Regions from separate parts of the Streptosporangium brasiliense genome, predicted to be linked through region 3. Evidence: riboswitches for the same ligand, from Rfam matches in the RefSeq annotation. Region 3 holds a riboswitch; each other region holds the start of a gene.
What was found. Region 3 has a riboswitch for cobalamin ahead of bluB (5,6-dimethylbenzimidazole synthase). Riboswitches for the same ligand answer to the same signal wherever they lie in the genome.
Positions count from the first base shown of each region.

Region 1: linked by a shared signal. The riboswitch ahead of cobN (cobaltochelatase subunit CobN) and the one ahead of bluB (5,6-dimethylbenzimidazole synthase) in region 3 are both predicted to bind cobalamin.
Region 2: linked by a shared signal. The riboswitch ahead of J2S55_RS40350 (ABC transporter substrate-binding protein) and the one ahead of bluB (5,6-dimethylbenzimidazole synthase) in region 3 are both predicted to bind cobalamin.

Region 1 is NZ_JAUSRB010000002.1:5,785,677-5,789,948, reverse strand. Features, by position in the region: gene cobN (cobaltochelatase subunit CobN) at 1-2,002, opposite strand, end outside; cobalamin riboswitch at 2,117-2,305, opposite strand; gene cobG (precorrin-3B synthase) at 2,329-3,660, shown strand; gene J2S55_RS34970 (precorrin-8X methylmutase) at 3,657-4,272, shown strand, end outside.
Region 2 is NZ_JAUSRB010000002.1:6,919,245-6,923,516, forward strand. Features, by position in the region: gene metE (5-methyltetrahydropteroyltriglutamate--homocysteine S-methyltransferase) at 1-852, opposite strand, end outside; cobalamin riboswitch at 971-1,188, opposite strand; cobalamin riboswitch at 1,319-1,512, shown strand; gene J2S55_RS40350 (ABC transporter substrate-binding protein) at 1,699-2,688, shown strand; gene J2S55_RS40355 (FecCD family ABC transporter permease) at 2,685-3,767, shown strand; gene J2S55_RS40360 (ABC transporter ATP-binding protein) at 3,779-4,272, shown strand, end outside.
Region 3 is NZ_JAUSRB010000002.1:7,185,436-7,189,707, reverse strand. Features, by position in the region: gene J2S55_RS41760 (NAD-dependent epimerase/dehydratase family protein) at 1-70, opposite strand, end outside; gene J2S55_RS41755 (MarR family winged helix-turn-helix transcriptional regulator) at 202-738, shown strand; gene bluB (5,6-dimethylbenzimidazole synthase) at 922-1,620, opposite strand; cobalamin riboswitch at 1,653-1,847, opposite strand; gene J2S55_RS41745 (histidine phosphatase family protein) at 2,072-2,593, opposite strand; gene J2S55_RS41740 (cytochrome b family protein) at 2,695-3,297, opposite strand; gene J2S55_RS41735 (DUF6886 family protein) at 3,532-4,080, opposite strand.

The sequences.
Region 1 (4,272 bases), 1.4 Mb from region 3:
CCGGGGCGGCGCCCAGCACGTGGAGGCCGTCACGGATCTGGACGTCCTTGACCTCGCACAGCCAGCCGTCGACGTGCAGCAGGAAGTCGTCGAACTCGGCGTCGTGCGGGCGGTCCTCGATGCCCAGGTCGTGGTCGAGCCGGGCGGCCTGGATCAGGGTCCAGATCTGGGCGCGGATCGCGGGGAGCTTCGCCGGGTCCATCGCGGCGATGGAGGCGTGCTCGTCGAGAAGCTGCTCCAGCCGGGCCATGTCACCGTAGGTGTCGGCGCGGGCCATCGGCGGGACGAGGTGGTCGACCAGGGTGGCGTGAGCGCGGCGCTTGGCCTGGGTGCCCTCGCCGGGGTCGTTGACCAGGAAGGGATAGATCAGCGGCAGGTCGCCGAGCGCGGCGTCGGGGCCGCAGGAGGCCGACAGCCCGGCCGACTTGCCGGGCAGCCACTCCAGGTTGCCGTGCTTGCCCACGTGCACCACGGCGTGCGCGCCGAAGCCGTCGGCCAGCCACCGGTAGGCCGCCAGGTAGTGGTGGCTGGGCGGCAGGTCGGGGTCATGGTAGATCGCGATGGGGTTCTCGCCGAAGCCGCGCGGCGGCTGCACCATGACCACGACGTTCCCGGCGCGCAGCGCGGCCAGCACGATCTCGCCGTCCGGGTCGTGCGAGCTGTCCACGAACAGCTCGCCCGGCGCGGGCCCCCAGTGCTCCTCCATCCCGGCGCGCAGGTCCGCCGGGAGCGTGCCGTACCACTCGGCGTACCGGCCCGCCGCGATGCGCACCGGGTTGCCGGCGAGCCGCTCCTCGGTGAGCCAGTCGGGGTCCTGCCCGCCGGCCGCGATCAGCGCGTGGATCAGCGCGTCGCCGTCCTGCTCGGTCACGCCCGGCAGTTCGCCCTCGGCGCCGATGTCGTAGCCCCGCTCACGCATCACCGCCAGCAGCCGCACCAGGCTCGCCGGGGTGTCCAGGCCGACGGCGTTGCCGATCCGGGAGTGCTTGGTGGGATAGGCCGACAGCATCAGCACGATCCGCCGCTCACCGGCCGGGATGTGCCGGAGCGCGGCGTGCCGTACCGCGATGCCGGCCACCCGGGAGGCCCGCTCCGGGTCGGCGACGTAGACGGTCAGCCCGTCGTCGTCGATCTCCTTGAAGGAGAAGGGCACCGTGATGATCCGGCCGTCGAACTCGGGGATCGCGACCTGGGTCGCCGCGTCGAGCGGGGACAGGCCGTCGTCGCTGTCCTCCCAGGTGGACCGGCTGCTCGTCAGGCACAGGCCCTGCAGGATCGGCACGTCCAGCCCGGCGAGCGCGCCGACGTCCCAGGCCTCGTCGTCGCCGCCGGCCGACGCGGTGGCCGGGCGGGTGCCGCCGGCCGCGAGCACGGTCACCACCAGGGCGTCCACCGTGCCGAGGACCTCCAGCAGGCCGGGCTCCGCGCTGCGCAGCGAGGCGCAGTAGACGGGCAGTGCCCGGCCTCCCGCGTCCTCCACCGCCGAGCAGAGGGTCTCCACGAACGCGGTGTTCCCGGCGACGTGGTGGGCCCGGTAGTAGAGCACGCCGATGACCGGCCCGTCCTCACGGCGGGCCACGCGCTCCAGCACCCCCCAGCCGGGGGTGGGGGCGGGCGCGGCGAACCCGTGCCCGGTCAGCAGCAGGGTGTCGGACAGGAACCGGTGGAGCTCGGTGAGATTGGCCGGGCCGCCGTGGGCGAGGTAGGCGTGCGCCTCGGCGCAGACCCCGCCGGGAACGGTGGACAGCTCCATCAGCTCGGCGTCGGGCGCCTGCTCACCGCCGAGCACGACGACGGGCCGGGGCCCGGCGAGCAGGGCGTCCAGGCCCTCCTCCCAGGCGCGGCGGCCGCCGAGCAGCCGGACCACCACCAGGTCGGCGCCGTCGAGAAGGGGCGGCAGGTCAGCCGCGGCGAGCCGGGCGGGGTTGCCCAGCCGGTAGCCGGCGCCGCTCGCGCGGGCGCTGAGCAGGTCGGTGTCGGAGGTCGAGAGCAGGAGGATCACGCGCCGCACCCCCGCGGAGGCGGCGTGGTACGGCTCGGCGGGGCCACGGGGTGGCCCGGGAACGGCGAAAAGCGCACAGGGCTTCCTCCCTCGGGGTCCTCGCCCCGGGTCGTCGTCGGCTACGACGGCTGGAGTCTCCTGGCTCCCGGATCGATGCTCCCCCCGGCCTTCCCGTCCGTCTCCGGACAGTGGCCTGAGTGGGGTTCGCTCCCCGGTCACAGTGGCGGGACCGCGCCGGTTTCACACCGGCTTCCTCCCTTGCCGTCGCCAACGATCAGACTACGGCAGCCCCGCTCATTGCAAGAAACTGGCTTAACATCCTCTCCGTGGTCATTGGCGACTTTTCCGGACGATCGCGACTCGACGCATGTCCCGGGGCGCTCCAGGTGCATGCCGCGGCCGACGGCGGCCTGGCGCGGATCCGCGTCCCCGGCGGCCGGCTGACGGCCTCCCAGCTGCGCGGACTCGCCGACGCGGCGGCCGTCCACGGGACCGGCGTCATCGAGCTGACCTCCCGTGCGAACGTCCAGGTGCGCGGGCTCGGCGAGGGGGACGGATTCGCGGCGCGCATGGCGGAGGCCGGGCTGCTGCCCTCGTCCACCCACGAACGGATCCGCAACGTCCTGGCCTCCCCGCTGACCGGCTGCGACGCGGAGGGGATCCTCGACGTCGGTCCGCTGGTCTCCGAGCTGGACCGGCGGCTGTGCGCCCGGCCGGGCCTGGCCGGCCTGCCGGGGCGGTTCCTGTTCGCCCTCGACGACGGCCGGGGGGACGTGGCCTGGCTCGGCCCCGACGCCGGGATGCTGCCGACCGGCCCGGAGGAGGCCGCCCTCGTCCTCGCGGGCGCCGACAGCGGCCTGCGCGTGCCGGTGACCTCGGCGGTCACCGCCCTGCTCGCCGCGGCCGAGGCGTTCCTGGCCGAGCTCGCCGCCCGGGGCGTGCATGCCTGGCGGATCGGTGAGCTGCCCGGCGGCGCGGAGCCGGTCGCGGCCCGGGTCCGCGCCACCCTGGAGACCGGAGGGGCCGGCCCGGTACGGCTCCGCCCGCCCGCGGAACGCGTCCGGACCCCGCCGCCGGCCGTGGCGGGGGGACCGGTGGGAGCCGTCCGGCAGCCCGGCGGGCGGGTGGCCCTGGGCGTCGCGGTGCCGCTGGGCCGGCTGACCCCTGCCCAGGCGGAGCTCCTGGCCGGCCTGGCCTCCGCCGACGGGGTACGGCTGACGCCGTGGCGGGGCGTGGTCCTGCCCGGTCTGGCCCGCGTGGACCTCCCCCGGGCAGTCGCCCGGCTGACGGAGGCCGGCCTGGTCACCGACCCCGACTCCCCGTGGATCGGCGTGACGGCCTGCACCGGCCGCCCCGGCTGCGCCAAATCCCTGGCCGACGTGCAGGCCGACGCGGCCCGCGCCACCGTGCCCGCCGGGGACGGGGCCGCCGGGACGCCGGGGACGGTCGCCCCCCGTGCGGCGGACCGGCCGCGCACCGGTACGCTCCCCGTGCACTGGGCGGGCTGCGACAGGCGCTGCGGTCGCCCCCGGGGGCGGGTCGCGGACGTGGTCGCCACCGGCGACGGCTACCGCGTGAACCTCAACGGCCGGAGCCTGAACTGTACGGACATCGAAGAGACCACGGCCGCGGTGACGGCCGCCAGAGGGGGATCGTGACCGACTACGTCCGCGACGGCGCGGAGATCTACCGCCGCTCCTTCGCCACCATCCGCGCCGAGACGGATCTGAGCGGCCTGCCCCCGGACGTCGCCCAGGTGGCGGTCCGGATGATCCACGCCTGCGGGATGGTCGACCTGGTCGCCGACCTCGGCTGGTCGCCCGGCGTCGTGGCGTCGGCGCGCGCGGCCCTGCGGGCGGGCGCGCCGGTGCTGTGCGACGCGATGATGGTCGCCTCCGGGGTGACCCGCCGCCGCCTGCCCGCCGGCAACGAGGTGATCTGCACGCTGGGCGAGCCGGGCGTGCCGGAGCTCGCCGCACGGCTGGGCACCACCCGCAGCGCCGCCGCGCTGGAGCTGTGGCGCGACCGGCTGGAGGGCTCCGTGGTCGCGATCGGGAACGCGCCGACCGCGCTGTTCCGGCTGCTGGAGATGGTCGAGGAGGGCGCCGGCCGGCCGGCCGCCGTGCTCGGGATCCCGGTCGGCTTCATCGGCGCCGCCGAGTCCAAGCAGGCCCTCGCCGAGCACCCGGCGGGTCTGGAACACCTGGTCGTGCACGGCCGCCGGGGTGGGAGTGCGATGACCGCGGCCGCGGTCAACGCGATCGCGAGTG
Region 2 (4,272 bases), 270 kb from region 3:
GGGCAGCCCGCCGGCCGAGGCCACCACCTCCAGGGTGTCCGGGCGAGTGACGAAGTCCAGCCCGATCGCCTCGACCGCGGTGGAGGCGACCACCTTCAACGCCTCGGCCGCGACGGTGCCGAAGTAGGTGGCCAGCAGGATCTTCGGGCGGCTGGACAGCCCGCCCAGGCGGCGGTAGGCCCGCTCGAGTGCTTCGACCTCCCGCGCGCCGAGATCCCCGGCCAGTGCCGGCTCGTCCAGCTGCACCCACTGCGCGCCGGCTCCGGCGAGCCGCTCCAGCAGCTCGGCATAGACCTCCACCAGGGCGCCCAGCAGATCCAGCGGCACGAACCCCTCAGGCGAGCCCGGCGCGGCCTTGGCCAGCAGAAGGTAGGTCAGCGGGCCGACCAGCACCGGCCGGGTCTCGACCCCCAGGGTCTTGGCCTCGAGGTACTCGGCCACGGGCTTCGCCTGCGCGCCGTCGGCGAGCCGGAGCCGGGCGTCCAGGGACAGCTCGGGGACGATGTAGTGGTAGTTGGTGTCGAACCACTTGGTCATCTCCAGCGCCGGGATGTCTGCGGTGCCGCGCGCCATCGCGAAATACCGCTCCAGGCCGGACAGCGCCCGGTACCGGTCGGGGACCGCGTCGACCATGACGCTGGTGTCCAGCACGTGATCGTAGAAGGAGAAGGTGTTCGACGGGATCGTCCCCAGGCCGGAGTCCCGCAGTTCGGTCCACACCGCCCGCCGCAGCGTCGAGGCCGTGGACTGCAGTTCCTCTTCGCCGACGCGCCCGGCCCAGTACTCCTCGGTGACGAATTTGAGCTCTCGGTGCGCGCCGATGCGCGGATACCCGAGGATCGTCGTTGTCATGGCAGCTTCCCTCGCTATTGCCAGGATGCGGCCGGGCAGGAGGAAGAAGCGCACAGCAGGCAGGTCCTGCGGGCGCGTCCCAGGCCCTCCCACGAGGCCGCGAACCACCGCGCACCGGTCGGTGCACGGGCGGAAGGCAGGTCTTCGGACTCGCGGGCACCACACCTGAACAAGGCGTGACCTACTGACCGTCGCTTCCCAGGCCACAGGCCCAGTGCGTATGACGGCGGTCGTTCCCACTCACCGCTGCGGGGCAGTCCCGGATTCCCACCGGGTTCCCTCTTACGACGTCCGCACCCGGTCGGGCACGGACGAACCATCCACAGCGGGATTCTAGCCAGCCGGTGCGCTGAACGGACACCGCCGTCGTAAGGGTAGACCGGCCGATCGGGCGCCTCCGTCGCGCTGACCGGCTGAGAAGAACCGTGCGGTGCTCCGAATGCGATTCACCACATCACCGGTATTCAGTGAATTGATGGCTTCGTGTAATGATGACGGAAAGGCGAGCGCGGTCGAGGAAGCCGGTGTGAATCCGGCGCGGTACCGCCACTGTGATCGGCGAGCGGATCCCCATACGGCCACTGCCCCACTCCGGGGTGGGAAGGCGGGGACGAGCCTCGACCCGAGAGCCAGGAGACTCACGCGGTCGCCTCCTCGATAGAACTGGGGCGGATCTCCCCGGAGAGGAGCGGGTCGGCATGCCCGATGGGCCGATGAACAGCGCGCCGCGTGGCGGTGCCGCGTGGCCGGTGCGCCGACGCGTGCCCGGAGACGTCTCCCGGGCCGGTTTCCGCCGCCTTCCGACAGGACCGCCCCATGGTGCAGATTCCGTGAGAGGAACCATCCATGACGGGCAGACGCCCTTTGTCCCTGCTGCTCTCCGCCGTACTCCTCGCCGGCTGCGGCGGCGCGCCCGCTGAGGTGAAGGCCTCCGCCGCGGCGTCCACCGCACCGGTCGCGGCGGGGTTCCCGGTCACCATCGACAACTGCGGCGTCAAGACGACGTACGAGCGCCCGCCGCGGCGGGCGGTCTCGCTCAACCAGCACGCCACCGAGGTGATGCTGGCGCTGGGGCTACAGCAGGCGATGATCGGCACCGGCTACCTCGATGACAAGATCCTTCCCGAGTACCAGGCCGCCTACAACGGGATCAAGGTGCTCGCCAAGGAGTACCCCTCTCACGAGGCGCTGCTGGCTGCCGAGCCCGACTTCGTCTACGGCGGCTTCTCCAGCACCTTCGACGAGAAGGAGGGCCGCAGCCGCGACGCGCTGGGCAAGGCCGGGATCGACACCTACCTCAACATCGAGGACTGCCCAACCGGCCCGGTGACCCTGGACCTGATGGACCAGGAGATCCGCAACGTCGCCGCGATCTTCGGTGTGCGCGATCGGGCCGAGTCCCTCATCACCCGCCTGCGCGCGCCACTGGCACAGGTCAAGGAGAAGCTCGCCGGGGTGAGCCCGGTCAAGCTGTTCGTCTACGACAGCGGTGACAAGACCGCGTTCACCGCCGGCGGCAAGGGCGTCGGCAACGACGTCATCACGCTGGCGGGCGCGCGGAACCTGTTCGCCGACGTGGACAAGGCATGGGGTGACGTGTCGTTCGAGCAGGTCGCCGAGCGGGCGCCCGACTGGATCGTCATCTACGACTACGGCGACCAGCCGGTGGCCGACAAGAAGAGGTTCCTGCTGTCGAACCCGGCGCTCGCGGACGTGCCGGCGATCAAGGAGCAGCGGTTCGCGGTGCTGCCGCTGTCGTCGGTCGTGCTCGGGGTCCGGGCGCCGTCGGCGGTGGAGTCGCTGGCCCGGCAGATCCATGCCGGCCGGTTCAAGTGAGCGAGCTGACCAAGGTCTCCCGGACCGCCGACGCCCGAGTCACCGCACCTCTCGCGCGGCGCCCTGGCCTGCCGTACCTGCTGGTGCTGCTGTTGTGCGCGCTGTTGCTGAGCGGGGCGGCCACGGCGGGGATCGCGGCCGGGTCGATCAGCCTGCCCGCCGGGCAGGTGTGGGGCATCTTGTTGCACCGGCTCCATCCCGCGCTGGCCGAGCCGGTCTGGGCTCCGGTCCGGGAGACCATCGTCATGGACGTACGGCTGCCGCGTGTGCTGCTGTGCGGGGTCATCGGCGCGGGGTTGTCGGTCTGCGGGATGGCGTTGCAGGCGCTGGTGCGCAACCCGCTGGCCGATCCGATGCTGCTGGGCGTCTCCTCGGGGGCCAGCGTCGGCGCGGTGGCCGTGGTGGTGTTCGGCCTGACCTTCTTCGGGGCGTTCTCGCTGCCGGTCGCCGCGTTCGCGGGGGCGCTGGCGGCGCTGGTCGCGGTCTACTTCCTGGCCCGGTCGGGCGGGCGGATGACCACGATGCGCCTGGTGCTGGCCGGGGTGGCGATGGCCGAGGTGCTGTCGGCGGTCGCCAGCTTCCTGATGGTGACCTCCAGCGACCCGCACAAGACGCAGTCGGCCGTCCGCTGGATGCTGGGTGGCCTGGCGGGGACGACGTGGACGATGGTGTGGGTGCCCGCGGCGGCCGTGCTGGTGGGCACCGTCGTCCTGCTGGGCGTCTCCCGCCCGCTGAACCTGCTGCTGGCCGGGGAGGAGGCGGCTGCCTCCCTGGGGCTGGACGTGCACCGGTTCAGGGCGGCGCTGTTCGTGCTGGTGGCCGTGATGATCGGCGCCATCGTCGCGGTCAGCGGCGCCATCGGGTTCGTCGGGCTGATCATGCCTCACGTCGTACGGCTGCTCGTCGGGGCCGACCACCGGCGGGCGCTGCCGGCCACGGCGCTGCTCGGGGCGGCGTTCCTCATCGTGGCCGACCTGGTCGCGCGGACGCTGATCGCCCCCGAGGAGATCCCCGTGGGGATCATCACGGCGCTGGTGGGCGGGCCGTTCTTCATGTGGCTGATGCGGAGGCGGTCGTGACGAAAGAGGCGATGACGGAGCGGGCGGCCGCGCTGACCGTACGGCAGGTTTCGGTGCGCATCGACGGCAAGGACCTCGTGCGCGATGTGACGCTGGAGGTGCCCTCCGGTGAGGTGCTCGGCCTGGCCGGTCCTAACGGCGCAGGGAAGTCGACCCTGCTGCGCACCCTGTACCGGGCGCAGCGCCCCACCTCCGGTCAGGTGCTCCTCGACGGGTACGACGTGTGGCGGATGCCGGGCAGATGGCTGGCCCGCAGGCTGGCGGCGGTGCTGCAGGAGAGCGGCGGCGACTTCGAGCTGAGCGTCTACGACGTGGTGGCCATGGGCCGCACCCCGCACAAGCGCGCCTTCGACGGGGACGCCCCCGACGACCGGGCGATCATCGCCGACGCCCTGGAACGCCTGGACGTGGCCGATCTGGCGTACGCGCCCTTCGACCGGCTGTCGGGCGGGGAGAAGCAGCGGGTGCTCATCGCCCGAGCGCTGGCGCAACGGCCGGGGACGAT
Region 3 (4,272 bases):
CGGCCTCGTCCAGGTGGTCCGCGACCGCCGAGCCGAGGTAACCGCCGGCACCGATAAGCAAGATCTTCATCAAAGTCTCCCCTCGAAAATTTCGATGTCGAAAACTTAAATCACTGCGTTCGCAAGTGTCAAATCCTTCGATGTCTAAGTGTTAGCCTCTGTACAAAGCCACGCTCAGGACAGCTCAGGACAGGACTCACGATGACGACCGACGGACTCCACGACGGAGTGGACGTGATCATCAGCCAGTGGCAGACGGCGCGCCCCGATCTGGACTGCTCACCGATGGAGATCATCGGTCGCCTGTCCCGGGTCTCCCGCCTCCTCGAACGCGCCATCAGGGACCACTTGTCCGCGTACGACATCGAGCCCTGGGAGTTCGATGTGCTGGCCACCCTGCTGCGCTCCGGGCCTCCCCACGTCCTCAACGCCGGCGAACTCAGCACGGCGGCGATGGTCAGCTCGGCCGCCCTGACCAACCGCATCGACCGGCTCGAGAAAAAGGGCCTGGTCGACCGCGCCGTCGATCCGGCCCATCGGCGCCGCGTCCTGATCTCCCTCACCGATCAAGGGCTGAGCCTGGTCAACAGGCTCGTCGAGCATCACGTCGCCAACGAGCGGCGGCTCCTGGAGGGCCTGAGCTCCGCCGACCGCGACCAGATCACCGTGCTCCTGCGCCGCCTGCTCGTCTCCCTCGGCGACACGGGGCCGGACACCTCCGCCACCGGCGCATGCTGAGAACGCGTCGCGTCACCGTCTCGCAGCTGGTCGCCGAGGTGGGCGAGCCGTCTGAACCGTGATCACACCGGCGTGACGCGACGCGTTTCCGGGCGGCCGGATCGCCGGTCATCCGCGAAAAGTCACGAGAGGAACCCGCGAAGTCCCGAAAGGCGGGGAAGGCCGTCGTCCGTGGAGGAGCGTTCAGCTCATTCCCGTTCGATCGGGATGCGTGGAGGAGCGTTCGGCTCGATCGGGATGAGGGCGGCCGTGGAGACCGGAACTCCAGCGGTCGTGGTGGACGGCGGCCCACAGGGGGCGCCGATCCCGCCAGCCGTTCCGCTCGAGGTCGGGGGCGGTCTCCAGGTGGGTCACCGGCCCCACGCACAGCCACGCGACGGGGCGGATCGGCGCGGGGATGGCGAGAAGGTCGTTCAGGAACGGCTCGCGGTAGAACGACACCCAGCCGACACCGAGATTCTCGGCGGTGGCGGCCAGCCAGAGATTCTGGATGGCCAGGCACACCGAGTACAGGCCCGCGTCGGCGATGGCGTGGCGGCCGAGAACGGTGGGGCCGCCCCGATCCGGGTCATAGGTGACCACGATCGACAGTGTGGACTCCAGCACTCCTTCGATCTTGATCCGGGCGAACCGCCGTACGGCGGAGGCGTCAAGGGTCGCGGCGAAGACCGCGCGTTCATGCTGGACGTGTCCGTGGAACGCGGCGCGGACGGCGGGGTCGCGCACGACGATGAAGTCCCAGGGCTGGGAGAGACCGACGCTGGGCGCGGCGTGGGCCGCAGACAGGATCCGGTGCAGGGCCTCGTCGGGGACGGGTTCACCGGTGAACTGCGCGCGCACGTCACGGCGGCGGTGGATGACGTCGTAAAGCTGGCTGTCCATGGGCAGGCTCCCGCTGCGTTCGTGCCCCTTCAAGGGGCTGTGAGCGCAAGGCCGGTCTTCGGACTCCCGGATCGACGCCTGACCACCCGCCTTCCCAGCCCTCGCGGGCCAGTGGCTGCGCATGCGCGCGTGGGCGGCGGCTCCCCGGTCACCGCGGCGGGCCCGTGCCGGAATCACACCGGCTTCCCGATTCTCCTCACCGACGCGAGGCACCTTGCAACAGTTTCGCCGCTCAGTACGCTAGCGGATTCCCGACCTCACCGCGCCGCTCACCCGGCGACGGCCAGGGATCATGCGATAAGGACCGTCCCCCCCGGGCATTCCAGCGAAAGGGGAGACCACCGTACGGGGTGAGAGCCCCGCGGAACCTCCGTGTCCGCGCCAGGGCGCCATAGGGACCGCGGTCGACGTCACCGTCGCCGAATTACGGACGGAGGCCTTCCGGTGATGTTCAGAGGGCCAAGGCTCGCTCGACGGTACCCAAGTCCAGATCAACGAGATGCGCATCAGGAAAGCGGAGGTCCGCCCAGAAGTCGCCAGGGCTCTGCAGGCCCAGGCGCACCTTCACCCAAACAGTCATCGCCATGCCATGTGCCGCCACCACGAGTGGGCGCCCGCTGGCAAGTGCGAGATGCTCGGTGATCCCATCGTCGAAGCGCTTGGCGACCTCGGCCCGCGGCTCCCAGTCAGCATGATCCGCGCCTTCCACATAGGCGCGCCGCAACTCGCGGTAGTTACCCTCCCACGGCTCCACGCGGGTGACCTCGTTGAACCGTCGATCACGCGTGACCGTGTCGTCGCCGCCCAGAGTCTGCCAGGCCTTCGGCTCGTCGCTGGAGACAAGGCAGGCGTCTTTGGGCAGACGGGCGATCAGCCGCTGAGCCGCCTGCCACCCCTCAGTGCCGAGCGGCCATTCGTGCGGTGGGACGGTCGGACCGTAGGCAGGCATGGCATGGCGGACCAAGAGCAACATCTCAGGGAATATACCGAGCCGACACCCTCATAACCCCGGGAAACGATCACAGAGATGCCGGGAAGCGATCTTCTCAATGCCTGCTCCACCCCAGGCCGGATCTACTTGTGAACACTCCAACCGGGGGCTACGACAGCCCCCACAAGCAGCAGCGGCACGAGCCCCAGGCAGATCACCACGACGTGGAGCGCCCTGGGGCGTCGACCGCCCGCCTGTCGCCAGGCGAGCACCGCAGCGGCCGCAATGGCGAGCGCCAGCAGCAGGTGCGCGCCGTACCGCCACAGGGCCGGCACGCCCCCCATGGTCTTTTCGGCGAACGGCTCCCCGGCCAGTGTGAAGCCGATGACCATGTTGAGCGCCCCCAGGCCGAGCAGCGCGATCCCGGGCAGCCACCGGAGGAACACGCCGCTGAGCGCCGTGCGCACCACGATCCCCGCGAGCAGGAGCACCGACGACCACTGGTGAAGCAGCTGCACGAGCACGCCGCCGGCCACGTCGAAGCTGAGCTGCAGCGCCGAGGCATAGGCCTCGGCCATCATGACGCCGCGCAGCGGCTCGTAGGAGCCGTCATAGATCACCTGGGCGCCGTCATGGCTCACCTGGTCGCTCGGCGTGTGGAAGAACGCCAGGAAAGCACCGGTGAGCACGACGATCACGAAGCAGGAGATGAGCCGCTCGTCCACCGACCTCTTACCGGACCACAAGTTTCCGATTCAATAGGCGTCGGAGAGCAACAGGTCAGCTAGCCGGAGTGTCACCCGCCTCCCGAGCCGGGACTGTCGCACGGGTCCTGAGGCCTGACCGGCCTCGGCGCGATGCCCTCCAGGTGCTGGAACGCAGGTGGGCGGGGGGTCAGGGTCCAGGGGACCCGCTAGGTCTAGCGGCCGGCCTCCGCTGCCGGTGGGGGAGCGACCACCGGGACGTGGGCGTCGGGGGCGTCAGCCTGTTCTGGCCGGCCTGGGGCGGGCATTGCGCAGGCGGATGCCGCTCCAGCCCAGAGAGCTGGTGGTCACCGCATCCCAAAACGCCCAGAGGTTGTCCAGCACTCTGAGCTGGATCCCGGCCTCCTCGTGCAGCTGGAGCAGGCTGCCGACCGGTTCGGGCGGGCCGAGCGGTTCGACGGGCTCGGTGGCGACCATCGCGTTCGGCACCGGCTCACCGATCGGGACGAACTTCTCGGCGGGCAGGCGGTAGCCGTACAGGCGCACGGTCAAGAACGCCTCCAGCCAGCCGTACTCGATCGCATGGATGCGCCGCCCGCAGCCGGCACCGATGATCCGTTCCCGGTCGGCGTCCGTCGTGTCCGGCACGGTCCAGGCCATGGCGCGCGGGCACTGGCGGGGAAACCAGTAGTCGGGGCAGCGATCGGCCGACACAGCCCACACATATGCCTCCGGTTCTTGTGCGGTGGTTGCCACGTGGGGGACAAATCGGGTGATCTCCGGGTCCTCGGAGAAGTGCAGAACTTGACCTGGTCTGGGCCGCATGACCCGTGTCTACCATCGTGGCCCAAGGGCGCACCCCTTCCCGGAAGGTTGGTATGGCCGGGAGAGGGGAGCGCTGGTCGGCGGGGCGGCCGTCGCGCAGGTGGTCGGTGGGGATGCGCCAGGCGGTGAGGCGGACCTGGCGTCCGCCTTCGGCGGGGCCGTGGACGCCGCGCCGATCGGTTGGGGGACGGC